DNA from 2 places in the Clostridium nitrophenolicum genome. Region 2 is predicted to be linked to the other one. Evidence: predicted binding sites of a transcription regulator. Region 2 holds the regulator's gene; the other holds the start of a gene.
What was found. The regulator Rex, encoded in region 2, represses fermentation and respiration genes when NADH is low (regulators of the CRP and FNR family bind a similar motif). The targets are predictions, from matches to a motif close to ATTGTTAANNNNTTAACAAT.
Positions count from the first base shown of each region.

Region 1: a site for Rex is predicted at 2,620-2,639, ahead of gap (type I glyceraldehyde-3-phosphate dehydrogenase). Genes of this name have one in related genera too.

Region 1 is NZ_AP042469.1:3,455,802-3,463,448, forward strand. Features, by position in the region: gene ACZ5N4_RS16525 (4Fe-4S dicluster domain-containing protein) at 17-1,105, opposite strand; gene gap (type I glyceraldehyde-3-phosphate dehydrogenase) at 1,303-2,355, opposite strand; gene ACZ5N4_RS16535 (methyl-accepting chemotaxis protein) at 2,907-4,907, opposite strand; gene ACZ5N4_RS16540 (anaerobic nitric oxide reductase flavorubredoxin) at 5,384-6,571, opposite strand; gene rd (rubredoxin) at 6,966-7,127, shown strand; gene ACZ5N4_RS16550 (D-alanyl-D-alanine carboxypeptidase family protein) at 7,234-7,647, opposite strand, start outside.
Region 2 is NZ_AP042469.1:5,165,457-5,173,103, forward strand. Features, by position in the region: gene ACZ5N4_RS24545 (DNA-3-methyladenine glycosylase family protein) at 255-1,163, opposite strand; gene ACZ5N4_RS24550 (C-GCAxxG-C-C family (seleno)protein) at 1,189-1,596, opposite strand; gene gltA (NADPH-dependent glutamate synthase) at 1,757-3,142, opposite strand; gene ACZ5N4_RS24560 (sulfide/dihydroorotate dehydrogenase-like FAD/NAD-binding protein) at 3,142-4,032, opposite strand; gene ACZ5N4_RS24565 (adenine nucleotide alpha hydrolase family protein) at 4,209-4,673, opposite strand; gene ACZ5N4_RS24570 (redox-sensing transcriptional repressor Rex) at 4,909-5,541, opposite strand; gene abc-f (ribosomal protection-like ABC-F family protein) at 5,866-7,647, shown strand, end outside.

The DNA.
Region 1 (7,647 bases), 1.7 Mb from region 2:
TTTTTATTACTTATTATTACTTTATATAATTTATAGCTGCATCGTTACATTTTGTTAAGCAAAGACCACATCCAAAACACTTATTCTGATCTATATGGGCTTTATCCTCAATAGTTATTGCACTATAAGAACAGCTTTTAACACATTTGCCACAGGATGTGCACTTTTCTTTGTTTACCTGTAGTAAACCAGGTTCTTTGTTAATCTTTCGTTCCTTCATTTTTATTGCAGTTAATCCTCTTATTTCATCTAAGCTGTTATAATTATGCTTATCAAGCCATTCATCTAATTCCTTAATTATTCTAGAATATACTTCTGGTCCTTCTAGTATAGCTGCTGTACAAAGCTGAACTGCAGATGCTCCAGCCATTATCATTGCAACTACATCTTCTCCACTAGAAACTCCTCCTACTCCTATTACAGGAACTTTAACAGAATTCGATATAGAGTATACATATCTTAATGCTATTGGGTTTAAGGCTTTACCAGATAGCCATCCATATCCCTTTTCATTCCCTAGATAAGGAAGTCCTGTTTCTACATCTATATGGAGACAAGGTCCTAAAGAATTTACTGCTACAAATCCATCTGCCCCTTCTTCTACCAATCTCTTTACATACCAACCTATTTTAGTTATACCTGGATTTATTTTTATATAAACAGGCTTATCAAACTTTCTTGCTGCCTGCATAGATTTTATTACAGGTTCTATGTCTTGTTCCATATAGTGAGTTGATATTTCAATTATATCTGCATACGGAGCAACCAAAGGTGCTAATTTTTCTATATCTTCCGCTGTATATCCTAAGCTTATGATAAAAGGTACACCACAATCTTTACACAATTTATATTCTTTTTGTACCCACTGCTCAACAGGAATTTCTGACCATAATTCACTATATAAAAATGCTCCATGCTTTGTTTCTTGAAGAAAAGGTTTCGGAATCTTGGCAGGTATTTCAGATATAGTTTTTGTTACTACAGCTCCAACTCCCTGTCGTACGCACTCCATCATATGTTTAGCATCTCTAACCTGTGGTCCCGAAGCTGGCATAACTGGGTTTTTCAATTTAATGCCGCGTAGATTTACACTTAAATCCGCCATATAATTACCCCCTAAACTGTTGTTTTCAAATATTGAACCTAATTAATAATTTCTACATTTTTGCTTCTTTTCCTTCTAAAAAATATGATTAAATTTAAAAAAGCTTATACAATTACTATTATATTCTTTTTTATAGTATATATGTATAATGATGGAATAAAAAAAGTTGAGGTTTCCCCTTGGGAAACCAACAACTTTTATTGATTAGCTGCCATCATAACACTGCATTCGCTTTGTTGTTTCATTAAGTTTGCTGTATAATTTACTAAATCAACAGTTCTAGTGGAATATCCCCACTCGTTATCATACCATGATACAACCTTTATCATGTTTTCACTGATAACCATAGTTGAAAGTCCATCTACTATTGATGATCTATCATCACCTTTATAATCTATTGATACAAGCGGTTCTTCAGAATATCCTAATATTCCTTCCATGTATCCTTCTGCTGCTTCCTTAAAGGCATTATTGACTTCCTCAACAGTAACAGATTTTGAAAGCTCACAAACTAAGTCTGTAAGTGACACTGTTGGTGTTGGTATTCTAACTGAAAATCCATTTAGCTTACCTTTAAGGTTTGGTAATACTTTTTCAACAGCCTTTGCAGCACCTGTAGTAGTCGGAATTATAGATTCTCCAGCTGATCTAGCTCTTCTTAAGTCCTTATGAGTTTTGTCCAAAATTCTCTGATCGTTTGTATATGAATGTATAGTAGTCATTAAACCTTTAACTATTCCAAACTTATCATCTAAAACCTTAGCAAAAGGAGCTAAACAGTTTGTAGTACAAGATGCATTTGATATAACAACGTGCTTTTCAGCATCTAGATCCTTTTCATTAACTCCCATAACTACAGTTATATCTTCACCTTTTGCTGGCGCAGTTATAATTACCTTCTTAGCTCCAGCTCTAACGTGCTTCATTAACTTTTCTTTATCTTTAAATATTCCTGTTGACTCTATAACTATATCAACATTAAGTTTTTCCCAAGGTAGATTTTCAGGATCATTTACATTTAATATCTTTATTTCATTACCATTTATAATCATGGAATTATCTGTAGTTTCAACAGTTCCGTTAAATCTTCCATAGCAAGAATCATATTTAAATAAGTGTGCTAAAGTTTTACTATCTGCTCTAGCATTTATAGCAACTATCCTTACATCCTCATCCATTCTTTCTTGAGCAATTCTCAATACCGCTCTTCCTATTCTTCCAAAACCGTTAATAGCAATATTTATAGACATAAACTCTCCTCCTAAAAAGTAATTTATTACTTATGTATCATAAATATATTATTTAATATTATTTTATGCAATAATATTATTATTTAGTACATTATATATAACACATTAACGAAATGTGCTATATTATTTATATCAATAAACTACTTATATGTCAATTTTATTGAGTACCGAGTTACACTTAATTAACTTTACTTTTCATTAATTTGCTCACATTTACATTATTATTTAAAGAAATTTTAGCTAAATTTGGAGTTCTATCAAAAATAGGTTAAAAAAGTAACAATACTTTTTTGCACATAAATATATATTATTTATGAAACTCCTTCTCCTATTGTCGAATGAGTACTCGCTGAGTAAGTGACTCACTCCAAATCACAGATTTGGGTTCGCTACTTAACCGATCATATCAAAATCAGCACTCTGTGTAAGCGACTATCTCAAAATCATAGATTTTGGATGCCTGCTTAAGATTTTGTATGCCTGCTTAAAAACAAAAAATAAAAAGACCATTAAAAAGTACTTTTCAATTACCTTTTAATGATCTTTTTATTTTATTCAACCTTAAATAAGTTTGTTTTCTCCCTAAGCTCTTCGGAATCTTTGTCTACTCTATCTGCCATACGTGATACTTCATTAGAAGAGGTTAATAATTCTTCTGAAGAAGAGGATATTTCTTCTGAAGCAGCTGAAATATCTTGTGCTGCTGAGGATATCCTTTGAATTTTTTCTAAAGCTACCTTGTTTCCATCTATTGTATCACTTAGAGTATTCGCTGTTTCTTCTATTGATTTCGGAACGTCTTTCATGGAAGAAATAATGTCTCCAAAAGATATTATTGTATCATTAGCAGTTACTGCTTGATCCTCAAGTAATTCTCCAACTTTATTGGAATTTTCAATGACTTCTTGAGTTTCATCTGTTATAGATTTCACTAAATCTATTATTCTTTTTGATGAGCTGCTCGACTCTTCAGCTAACTTTCTTACTTCTTCTGCAACTACTGTAAAACCTTTCCCGCGTTCTCCTGCTCTTGCAGCTTCAATTGAAGCATTTAGCGCTAAAAGATTTGTCTGTTCAGATATATTACTTATAATATCCGTTATTTTGCCTATTTCAAAAACTGTAGTAGATAACCCGCTAACTTTTTGAAGTACTACATCATAGGATTGTTTTATTGCTACAATAATATTAATTAACTCATAAATCTTGCTTTCGCCTTCTACGGCCTTAATTTCAGTATCTTTTACACTTTCTCTTACCTCAGCAAGCTTTTTACTAACTATATCGATTTCTTCTGTTAAAGTCATTAAAGAACTTACAACATCTGATATTTCACCTGCTTGAGATGCTGCACTTTGCGACACCTCCTGTATAGAACAGGAGACCTCACTAGCTGATGCTACCATCTCCTCCGATATAGTAGAAAGAGTTGATGCCGATTCTCCAAGCTGCAAAGATGCATTTTTCACTAAACCTAAAGATTCGCCAATAGTATTTAATGTGTCATTTAACTTATTTGACATATTTGCTATTTCATCTTTACCTATACTATTTACTCTAATGGTAAAATCCCCTTGAGCTATTTCATCCATGGATTGTGAAACTTTTTCTATTGGTTTCGATACATTTTTGCCAATGAACATTGCCAATAGCACTGATAAAATTCCTCCGATAAGAGCTATTAATAATAACACTTTTACTATAGTTATATTAGACTTAGTAAGTTCACTTGTCGGTACAGTAGCTACAAAGATCCAACCTAAGCTTTCATTGTAATCATAGGCTGATAGCTTTTCTACTCCATTATAGTTATATTGAATTATGCCTTTTTTCGTTGAAATTATTTTTTTACCAAAATCCGTATTTGCAACAGACTTCTTAAGTAGTTCATCTTCTATTGGATGTGCTACAGTCGTACCATCATTTTGAAGTATATACAAATATCCTGTTTCCCCAATTTTATTATTGGCAATATATTGCTTGGACAATAATTTTAAATCTACTGTTTGAATTATTACTCCTATCAATTCACCGCTATTGTCTAATACAGGTTCTGATATAACAAAAATGGGTTTTTTAGTTGTGATACTTTCCTTTACTTGACTAACATAAGTTCTTTTTTGTTTTTTAACCTCTGTAAAGTAATTCATGCTACTTAAATCTTTTCCTGCTAATGTTCCAGTAGCGTCCAATATCCCTACACCATCTTTGCTAATTAATGCTATATTTTCATAAAATCCGTAATGACTTTGGTATCTTTTAAATTCACTTATAATTGATGCTTCTAATGTTGGATTTAATTTGCCTGTATTTAGATCATTCAAATAGTCTATAGTGTTTTTAGAATAAGACATTTCATTCCCTATTTTCTCCATTATAGATTCCAAATTTTCTAATGACATTTTTACAGCCTTTTCTTGATTTATAAGAGTATTCTTTGCATCTTCAATATTTATTTTACTATTTATAAAATATATTAGAATTCCACCTATAATTAAGGGTATTATTGCAAAACTAGTGAAAAGTATTATAAATTTACTTTTTATTTTCATATAGTGCCTCCTCTTAAGTTATTAATTCATTGCAAATTTGAAGTTTTTATTTTATGAAGCTTTTAGTTTTTTATAATTTAATTTATCGTATATTATTTAACATAGTTAGATTAATACAAAATTCAGCAAATTATTATATTGATCAAAAACATAACTACCTCATATAAAAATTATACTAAATGTTAACAATTTTTTAAAGTGTTTAACATTATATTTTATGCATAATTTAAATATATAACTCTAAATTTAAAATACATCCATTTGATATGTTTTAAAATACCGAATTAAAACAATATTCTTATATTCATTGTTAAAAATACTACCGTAAACTGACGGAAATATACGAAGATATTTCACTTTCCAAGATACAACTTGACAAAAAAAAGATGTGCAGCAGCACATCTTTTTTATTTCTACAGCTATAGGTAAACTAACTCGAAAGTGAACTTTATCACATCCTCCTATAGTTTTGGATTCTATAATGTATTTGCAAAATTTTCTCCGAAAGCCTTACATCTCTGTGCTTCCTCATCGCCTGGATACCATAATTCTCTTATACCTTCATTTACTACTTCTAAACCAGCTTTATTGAGTTCTTCAGTAATCATCTTTACTGATTCTCCACCCCACCCGTAACTTCCAAAAGCTGCTGCTTTCTTATTTTTAAAACTAAGCCCCTTTATCATTTCTAAAATTCCAGCTGTTGAAGAAAGTATTCCTTTATTTATTGTTGAAGAACCTACCAATATAGCTTTAGATTTAAAAACTTCAGTGATAATATCATTTTTATCAGATTTTGAAGAATTAAATATCTTAATAGCTATGTCACTATTAGCGGATTTTATCCCCTCAGCTATCATCTCAGCCATTCTTCTTGTAGCATTCCACATGCTGTCATATATAATAGTAACTTGATTTTCCTGATAATTTCTTGCATATTCTAGATATTTATTAACAATTTGAAGTGGATTGTCTCTCCAAATGATACCATGACTAGGACAAATCATGTTAACAGGCAAATTCAAACTAAGTACCTCATCTATTTTCTTTTCCACAAGTGTGCTGAATGGAGTTAAAATGTTCGCATAATATTTTATTACTTCCTGATACAACTCAGCATTATCAACATAATCATTATACATAAGCTCTGAAGCATAATGTTGGCCGAAGGCATCGTTACTGAATAATATGTTTTCACCGGTTAGATATGTAAACATACTGTCTGGCCAATGAAGCATTCTTGCTTCAACAAATATTAATTTATTTTCTCCAATTTCTAATGTGTCTCCAGTTTTAACCTCAACGAAGTTCCAGTCTTCATGATAATGTCCTTTAAGTAATTTAGCACCATTTTTAGTGCAGTAAATAGGAACATTAGGTATTTCTTTAAGCAATTCTGGAAGTGCTCCGCTGTGATCAGGCTCAGAATGATTTGCAATTATGTAGTCAATTTCTTTTAAATCAATTTCTTTCTTTAAGTTATCTACAAATTCTTTAGCAAATGGTTTCCATACTGTATCTATTAATACGGTTTTTTTATCCCTTATTAAATAGGAATTGTAAGATGAACCTTTATGTGTTGAGTATTCCTCACCATGGAATCTTCTAATCTCCCAATCTATTTTACCTACCCAAGTAACTTTATCATTAATTTTAAAACTCATAATAACACCTCTTTTATTATTAAATACTTTGTTATATTTTAATTTTTATACAAAACTTATTTAATCTGTGTTATCAATAGTTTGCCTATTTTTCTAATATATAAACAGAATTCTTGGTTTTAAGTGGAGGTTAAATGCTTAGATGGTCATATTTGATCAAATACTCATAGAATAAAGCTAGCATAGTAAAATCTTGTTATTTTCAATAGACTTAGTAGTATAAATTTTGTTATAATTATGTTATAAATAATTTAAATTTTCCGTAACAAGGGTTACTGACTAAACAAATACAACCTTGGTAAGATAATACTATGACAAATTATTAATTTTATGCATTATTTCACTTAAAAGTGAAACACTGTTAATATTATTAGTTAAAGTAGGAGGTAATATTATGCAAAAGTATTTATGTGTTGTTTGTGGATATATTTATGACCCTGAGCAAGGTGATCCAGATAACGGAGTGAACCCTGGAACATCTTTCGAGGACGTTCCAGATGACTGGCTATGCCCTTTATGTGGTGTAGGCAAAGACCAGTTTGAACCTACTGAATAAAATAAGATTTATTTGAATCAAGAAAAACGGCATAACATTTTTTATGATGTTATACCGCTTTTCCTTTTCTTCCAGCTGTAACCTTGGATAATTCAAGTCTAATAATTTATTTGCCTATCTGATTATATACATTAAAGGCATCTAAAATGTGGAATTGCTTTGTCTCGTGATTTCCGCTTGCTCCGGCAGTTATCAAGGCATATTCCTTTCCATCCACAACTGCTAAACTGGCAAGACATAATCCTGCTTCTTCTGTATATCCTGTTTTTCCTCCTAATATTTTTCCTCCTGTTATATCTGCATGGTCCATATATTTAAACATTGTACTGCTAAAAGTTATTCCATCTGGATGCAGATTCGTTGGTTTAGTACTATATCTACTACTAGTATAGATTTCACGAAACACATCTTTTTGAAGTGCATACTGTAATAAAACAGCAATGTCTTTTACAGTGGTATAATGCTGGCTATCTTGTAGTCCTGTTGAATTAGAAAAGTGTGTATTTGTCATTCCTAATTT
Region 2 (7,647 bases):
TAAAAATTTTTATAAAATATTTATACACTTAGAATACTTAAATATAAACTGTTTAAAATTATAAATAAAATAACTTACAAGTTAATTTACACTATAATCTAAGTTAGTAATTTTTATAGAAGAAGAGAGCAAATAAATAGTTGAGAGTTGGCAATTTTCAACTCTCAACTAAAAATCATGTATTTTAAATTTAAGTATTAGCAGTATGTTCTAGTGTATAAGCTAATTTTCGGTTCATAAAATCCTACAATCAACTAATCAATATTTATGTGGTTTTCCCTAGCATAATAAAATAAATATTGTTGCGCAAATCCTGATAACTCTCCAAACTTATTAATACCAAATTCTCTTATCTTTTTTAGAGACACATCTGGGGCTAAATAGAAATAATGCATTGCCCTTTTTACCCATACGTCAACAGGAAATGCTGAGTATTTCTGCATCGAAAACAGCATTATACAATCAGCAACTTTAGGTCCAATTCCCATAAATTTTTGCAGTTCCTTGTGGCATATATCATCTTCCTGGGATTTTATCCAATCAATATCATACTTTTCATCGTATTGATCTTTCTTTATTGTGTTAGCATAAATATTATCTACTGTATTCTTTATATACTTCGCTCTAAAACCTGTGCCACATTTCTCTAACTCTTCTTCTGTTGCTTTATTAAGCTGCTCTATCGTAGGAAATGCTAAGTATTTTTTCCCTTTGTATTCTAATTCATTACCCCACTTTTGACTTATCTTTTCTATTGCTCTCTTAATCATAGGTATTCTATTATTTGCCGATATAATAAATGAAACTATCAGTTCAAAGGGGTCCTGCCTAAGTATTCTAATTCCATGTCCAAACTCTACTGACTTTTCTAGGATAGAATCCTTACTTAGTACATTCTTTATCTCTGAATAATCTCTGTATAAATCAAAATAATTACTCCATATACTATTAAATTCATCTTCAGTTGTATTAAATATTATAACATCTTCGCCTTTTTTTTCTACTTCTATTACTCTACCGAAAGCCACTCCTATATAGTTGCCATTCTCTTGCCTATTCCATCTAAAGCACTGCCCACATTCAAATATATGATCCAGCTCAAAATTCCTAACACCTTTTATTACTATACTATTTTCAAAAGTTTCTATGTAGTTAAAATCCATACTATTGCCTCCCACACACGGAGAGTTATTCTGCTCTCTCTCTTATAATTATTTCGTCTAATATTTCTGCTGCTGAATACAACATGACACTGCATCTACTTTCCTCAGTTCTGTATCCTTCTTTCAGTTTATTGCAGCTGTTTGTTCCGAACTTCTCTTCGAATTTATTAAAAAATTCTTTTGTGAGCTCTTTAATTCTATCACTTTCATGAGCTCTTTCTTTAGTAAAGAGTATCCCTAATACAGCCAAAGAACCAGTAATTACACCACATACGCTTTCAATTGCCATACCGCCACCAAAAGCAGCCATTGTCTTTAAAGTCTTTTTGTCCAATTCCAAATTATATTCCTCATTAGCTGCATATATTATGGTTTCCGCACAATTCAAATCATATTCCTCTCCGTAGTATTTTTTTACCTTTTCTACTAACATATCTCTACCTCCAATTTTTTTACTTTATATTATACATTTTACAACAATTTTTCCTATCATGAAATAAATATTATTTAATAATCATTGCTCAAATCATATAAAAAAATGCCGTATTAGTCTTAAAGCTAATACAGCATTGTAAATTTCATATTAACACAATTTACTTTTTATTTAAGAATTCATCAATAGCATTAGCAGCTTTTTTACCTGCTCCCATAGCAAGTATAACTGTAGCAGCTCCTGTTACGGCATCTCCTCCAGCATATACTCCTGCTCTTGATGTAAGACCAGTTTCTTCTTCTGCTACTATACACTTATATTTATTTATTTCTAAGCCCTTTGTAGTTGAAGATATTAATGGATTTGGTGATGTTCCAAGGGACATAATTACTGTATCTACGTCCATTATGAATTCTGAACCTTCTACAACAACAGGTTTTCTTCTTCCTGATGCATCTGGTTCACCTAGTTCCATTCTTACACACTTCATGCCTTTAACCCATCCATTTTCATCACCTATGATTTCTGTAGGATTTGTAAGAATGTCTAGTATTACACCTTCTTCTTTTGCATGATGTACTTCTTCAACTCTTGCTGGAAGTTCTGATTCTGATCTTCTATAAACTATATGAACCTCTGCTCCAAGTCTTAATGCGGTTCTAGCAGCATCCATAGCAACGTTTCCGCCGCCAACTACAGCTACCTTTTGACCTACTCTTATAGGTGTATCATAATCTTCTTTGAATGCTTTCATTAGATTATTTCTTGTTAGGAATTCGTTTGCTGAGAATACTCCATTTAAGTTTTCTCCTGGTATTCCCATAAACTTAGGAAGTCCTGCACCTGATCCAATGAATACTGCATCAAAGCCTTCTTCCTCTACAAGTTGATCTATTGTAACAGTTCTACCAACTATAACGTTAGTCTCTATCTTAACGCCTAACTTTTTAACATTCTCAACTTCGTGTTTAACAACTGTTTCTTTAGGAAGTCTGAATTCTGGAATTCCATAAACTAAAACTCCACCTGCTTCATGTAGTGCTTCGAATATAGTTACTTCATATCCTAGCTTTGCAAGGTCTCCTGCACAAGTAAGTCCTGCAGGACCACTTCCTATTACAGCAATCTTTTTACCGTTCTTAGGCTTTGTTTCGGATAAGTCTATATTGTTTTCTCTTGACCAATCAGCAACAAATCTTTCAAGCTTACCTATAGCTACAGCATCTCCCTTTATACCAAGTACACATTTTCCTTCACATTGAGATTCCTGTGGACATACTCTTCCGCATACTGCTGGAAGTGCACTTGATTTAGCTATAATTTTAGCCGCTTCTTCAAAGTTTCCTTCCTTAACCTTTGATATAAACTCTGGGATGCTTATTGTTACAGGACAGTCTCCTACACATTTAGGATTTTTACAATTTAAGCATCTTGATGCTTCTTCCATTGCCTCTTCGTTAGTGTATCCTAAACAAACTTCAGCAAAATTAGTGCTTCTTTCTTTTGCATCTTGTTCTTTTATTGGTATCCTTTTCATTCTGTCCATTATTTGTCACCTCCGCATCCGCAGCCTTTTCCATGATGAGTGTCGCCTTCTACTTCTCTTAAAATTTTTCTTCCTTCTTCACTCTTATACATAGCTTGTCTTCTCATTGCTTCATCAAAATTTACTAGATGTCCGTCAAATTCTGGTCCATCAACACAAGCAAATTTTACTTCGTCGCCAATTGTTACTCTACAAGCACCACACATTCCTGTTCCATCAACCATTATTGGATTTAAGCTTACTACAGTCTTAATTCCATACTCTTTTGTAAGCTTAGCAACAAATTTCATCATGATCATCGGTCCTATAGCTACCACGTGATCATATTTCTTACCTTCATTATCTATAAGTTCTTTTAATAGGTTTGTAACAAGTCCCTTATATCCATAGCTTCCATCATCTGTAGCAACATATAAATGTTTACATACAGCCATCATTTCTTTTTCAAGTAATAAATATTCCTTTGATTTAGATCCAACGATAACGTCTACATCGATTCCATTTTCATGGAGCCATTTAACTTGTGGATACACTGGTGCTGTACCTACACCGCCAGCTATAAAGATTATATTCTTTTTCTTTAATTCTTCTATATCTTCATGAACAAGATCTGATGCTTGTCCTAATGGCCCTACAAAATCTGTAAAATTTTGACCTTTTTCATATTCAGCCATTCTCTTAGTAGAATCACCAAGTGTTTGGAATACTATAGTTACAGTTCCCTTTTTTGCATCATAATCGCAGATTGTTAGAGGTACTCTCTCTCCTCTTTCATCCATTTTTACTATAACAAATTGTCCAGGATAACATGATTTCGCAACTCTTGGAGCTTCTACATCCATTAGATAAATGTTTGGCGCCAATAATCTTTTGTCTACAATTTTGTACATTTCTATTCCCCTCCGTAAAATATGTTTAATATATTAATCGCACTCTCATCCCCACTTAATTATAACATATTAAATTTATTTTTGTATAACTAATCGATAATTTGTATAAATTTATATAAAAATCTGAAATTGAGGGAATTTAATGTATTAAATTTATAATTTTTTCAAGAAAAAATCTAAGCCAACTCTGCATCTTTAAAGTCTATTGTTTCTCTAAAAATAATTCTTGGAGTCCCTAAATACCTGGTTATTTCCGTGGCAATTTCTTCATCACTATCTTCTATAACCTGTTTTGAAATAAATAATATATCATAATTTAATTTTTTTATTTTTGCAGCTAATATACTTGATATAGATACTTCTCCTGCTCCAGCTAAGCTTTTATCTGATATGAGTATGCCTTCATCTGCGCCCATAGCTATTGCTTCCTCTAACACCGTTTCCGAATGGAGAGTTTCCATACATATTACTGTAACTTTAGCTCCTCTATCTCTTTTCAATTCTAATGCTTTCTCTAGTATGCTTTCACTCTGTGAATTGATTATAGGTAACCCACATCTCTTTATAGCAATCCCAGTTTTTGAATCTATTTTTACTTCCATTGTGTCTGACAGCTGCTTCAAACAAACTACTATATTCACTTATATAATCCCCCCCATGATTTAACGGTCTTCAAATCTACTTTAATTATAAATAAACTTTTTGTTAATATTATAACAAACGTTTACAAAAAATAATTAAAGTATATACCTCAATTACCATTATACACTTCCAGTATTATGCATTTCAATATCAAATTTACAAATATGCAGAAAATTAGCGTATAATTATGCTAATTTCTGATATTTATAAATTTAAATTTTATATTTTTTTTATTTATTCTATGTCATTTAGCAAACAACTAAGTGTAAGTAAACTATCGCTAAGGTGTACGTTTTCAACCTTCACGGTTTCTGGAACAACTAAGTCAATCGGGGCAAAGTTCCATATTCCCTTAACGCCATTTTTAACAAAAGTTTCACAAATTTTTTGAGCATTATTATTTGGAACACATATTATTCCTATATCTGTTGGATTTTCTTTTAAATAATCACCTAGATAATCTATATCCTGTATTTCTATATCTCTTATTTTTAGTCCCATAAGCTTAGGATTAATATCAAAAATCCCATTTAACGTAAACCCTAATTTTTCAAATTGCGAATAGTTTGCTATTGCTTGACCTATATTTCCAGCTCCTACTATTACTGTTTTATATTCCTTAGTAAGTCCCAATATTCCACTTATTTGGTTATATAATTCACTAACATTATAGCCGTAACCTTGTTGTCCGAAATCTCCAAAACAATTTAAATCCTGTCTTATTTGTGAGGCTGTAAAGCCTATTTTTTCACTTAACTCTTTTGAAGATATTCTATCAACATCATTTCTCATTAATTCTGCTAGGTATCTATGATACTTAGGTAATCTTTTTATTACAGCCATTGATATATTTTTTTTCTTATCCATTCTGCACCTCCACTTGTATACCACAAATTAATATAATTCCTAAACACATTGTTTATATTTTATCATTTAACTATTACTTCATCCCACTTTTTATAGTATTATTTAATTATATAATATGTCAATAGTATATTTTTTATTTATTACTATCTATTATTGTCTTTTTCTCATTCTTTTTGCTATCAAATTTTTTAATATAAATTTTTAATTAGTAAATAATTCTTATGCAAAGCTATTATATTTAATTATTGTGTTAAATTATCAAAATTAATCTACAAAAAAATCTTCAACCATAGTAAAATATTAATGGTTAAGGAAGGTGAACTTATGGTAGTTTTAAGTTGTAAAGATATTAATAAAGGATTTGGAATAGATGTCATACTTGAAAATGTTACTTTCAACATAAATGAGGGCGAAAGAGTTGGATTAATAGGACCAAACGGTGCAGGAAAGTCTACACTTTTCAAAATTATCACTAATCAAATTGATTATGATAATGGAGAATTATTTATAGATAAAAATAAAACTTTAGGATATTTATCTCAACATCTTTCATTAGATTTTTCAAGCACTATATATGGTGAGCTTCTTACTGTTTTCGAGGATCTAATAAATTTAGAAAATAAATTAGAGAAGCTTGAGTTATTAATGAATGAACCTTATGACTCTAGTAAAGAAGAATATCATAATAAGATAATTAAAGATTACACCACCTCCTCAGAGCTTTATCAAAATAGAGGTGGATATACTTACAAAGCTGAAATAAGTAAGGTATTAAAAGGTCTCGGCTTTACAGAACAGGATTATAATAAGCCTATAGAAGTCTTAAGCGGAGGACAAAAAACTAGAGTTGCTCTTTGTAAACTTCTTTTAATAAAACCTGATATCTTATTATTAGATGAGCCTACAAATCACCTTGATTTAGATGCTATTGAATGGTTAGAGGAATACTTAAATGCATACAAAGGAACCATAATCATAATATCTCATGATAGATACTTTTTAGATGCCATAACAAATAAAACTTTCGAATTAATACACGGACATGTAAACTGTTATAATGGTAATTATACTTCTTATATTGATTTAAAACAGAAAAATTATGAAGTACAATTAAAAGCATATACTCTTCAGCAAGCAGATATTAAAAGACAAGAAGAGATAATTGAAAGATATAGGTCTTTCAATCGTGAAAAAAGTGTAAAAGCTGCAGAAAGCAGACAAAAAGCTCTAGATAAAATTGAAAGAATAAAAGCTCCCGATAAAGAAGAAAGATTAGGTAATGTAACCTTTGAAACTCAAATTAAAAGCGGTAACGATGTGTTGCATGTGGAAAATTTGAGTAAAAGCTTCGGAGATAAAACTTTATTCTATGATCTCAACTTTGATATTAAAAAAGGTGAGAAAGTAGCTCTTATAGGAGAAAACGGCAGAGGTAAAACCACTCTATTTAAAATAATCATGGATGAAATTTCTCCAGATAATGGTGTGTCATGCCTTGGTAAAAATGTCTTTATAGGTTATTATGAGCAAGAGCAAGCTAATATAAATCCAGAGAATACTGTTATAGATGAGGTATGGGATGATTTCCCTGAACTAACTACAACTGAAATCAGAAATGCTTTAGCAGCTTTTCTTTTTAGAGGCGATGACGTTTTTAAAATGGTATCTTCCTTAAGTGGAGGAGAGAAATGTAGAATCAATATATTAAAGCTTATGCTTTCTAAATCCAACTTTCTATTATTAGATGAACCAACAAACCATCTTGATATAGTGTCTCGCGAGGCCTTAGAGGATGCCATTATGGGATATGATGGTACTGTTCTCGTAATATCCCATGATAGATATTTTTTAAATAAGGTTATAGGTAAAATATATGAATTAAATGAAGATGGAGTTAGAGAATATTTAGGTAACTATAGTTACTATATAGAGAAAAAGAAGAATCCACTAAGGTTTCAATTGGAAGAAGAGAGTTTTGGAAAAACAAAAACACAAATACAAAATGAGAAAAAGAAAAAAAGAGAAGTGGAAAAAGCAGAAAAAGAAAAAAAATTAAGAGTTAAAAATATAGAAACTGAGATTTCAAACCTAGAAAAATATATAGTA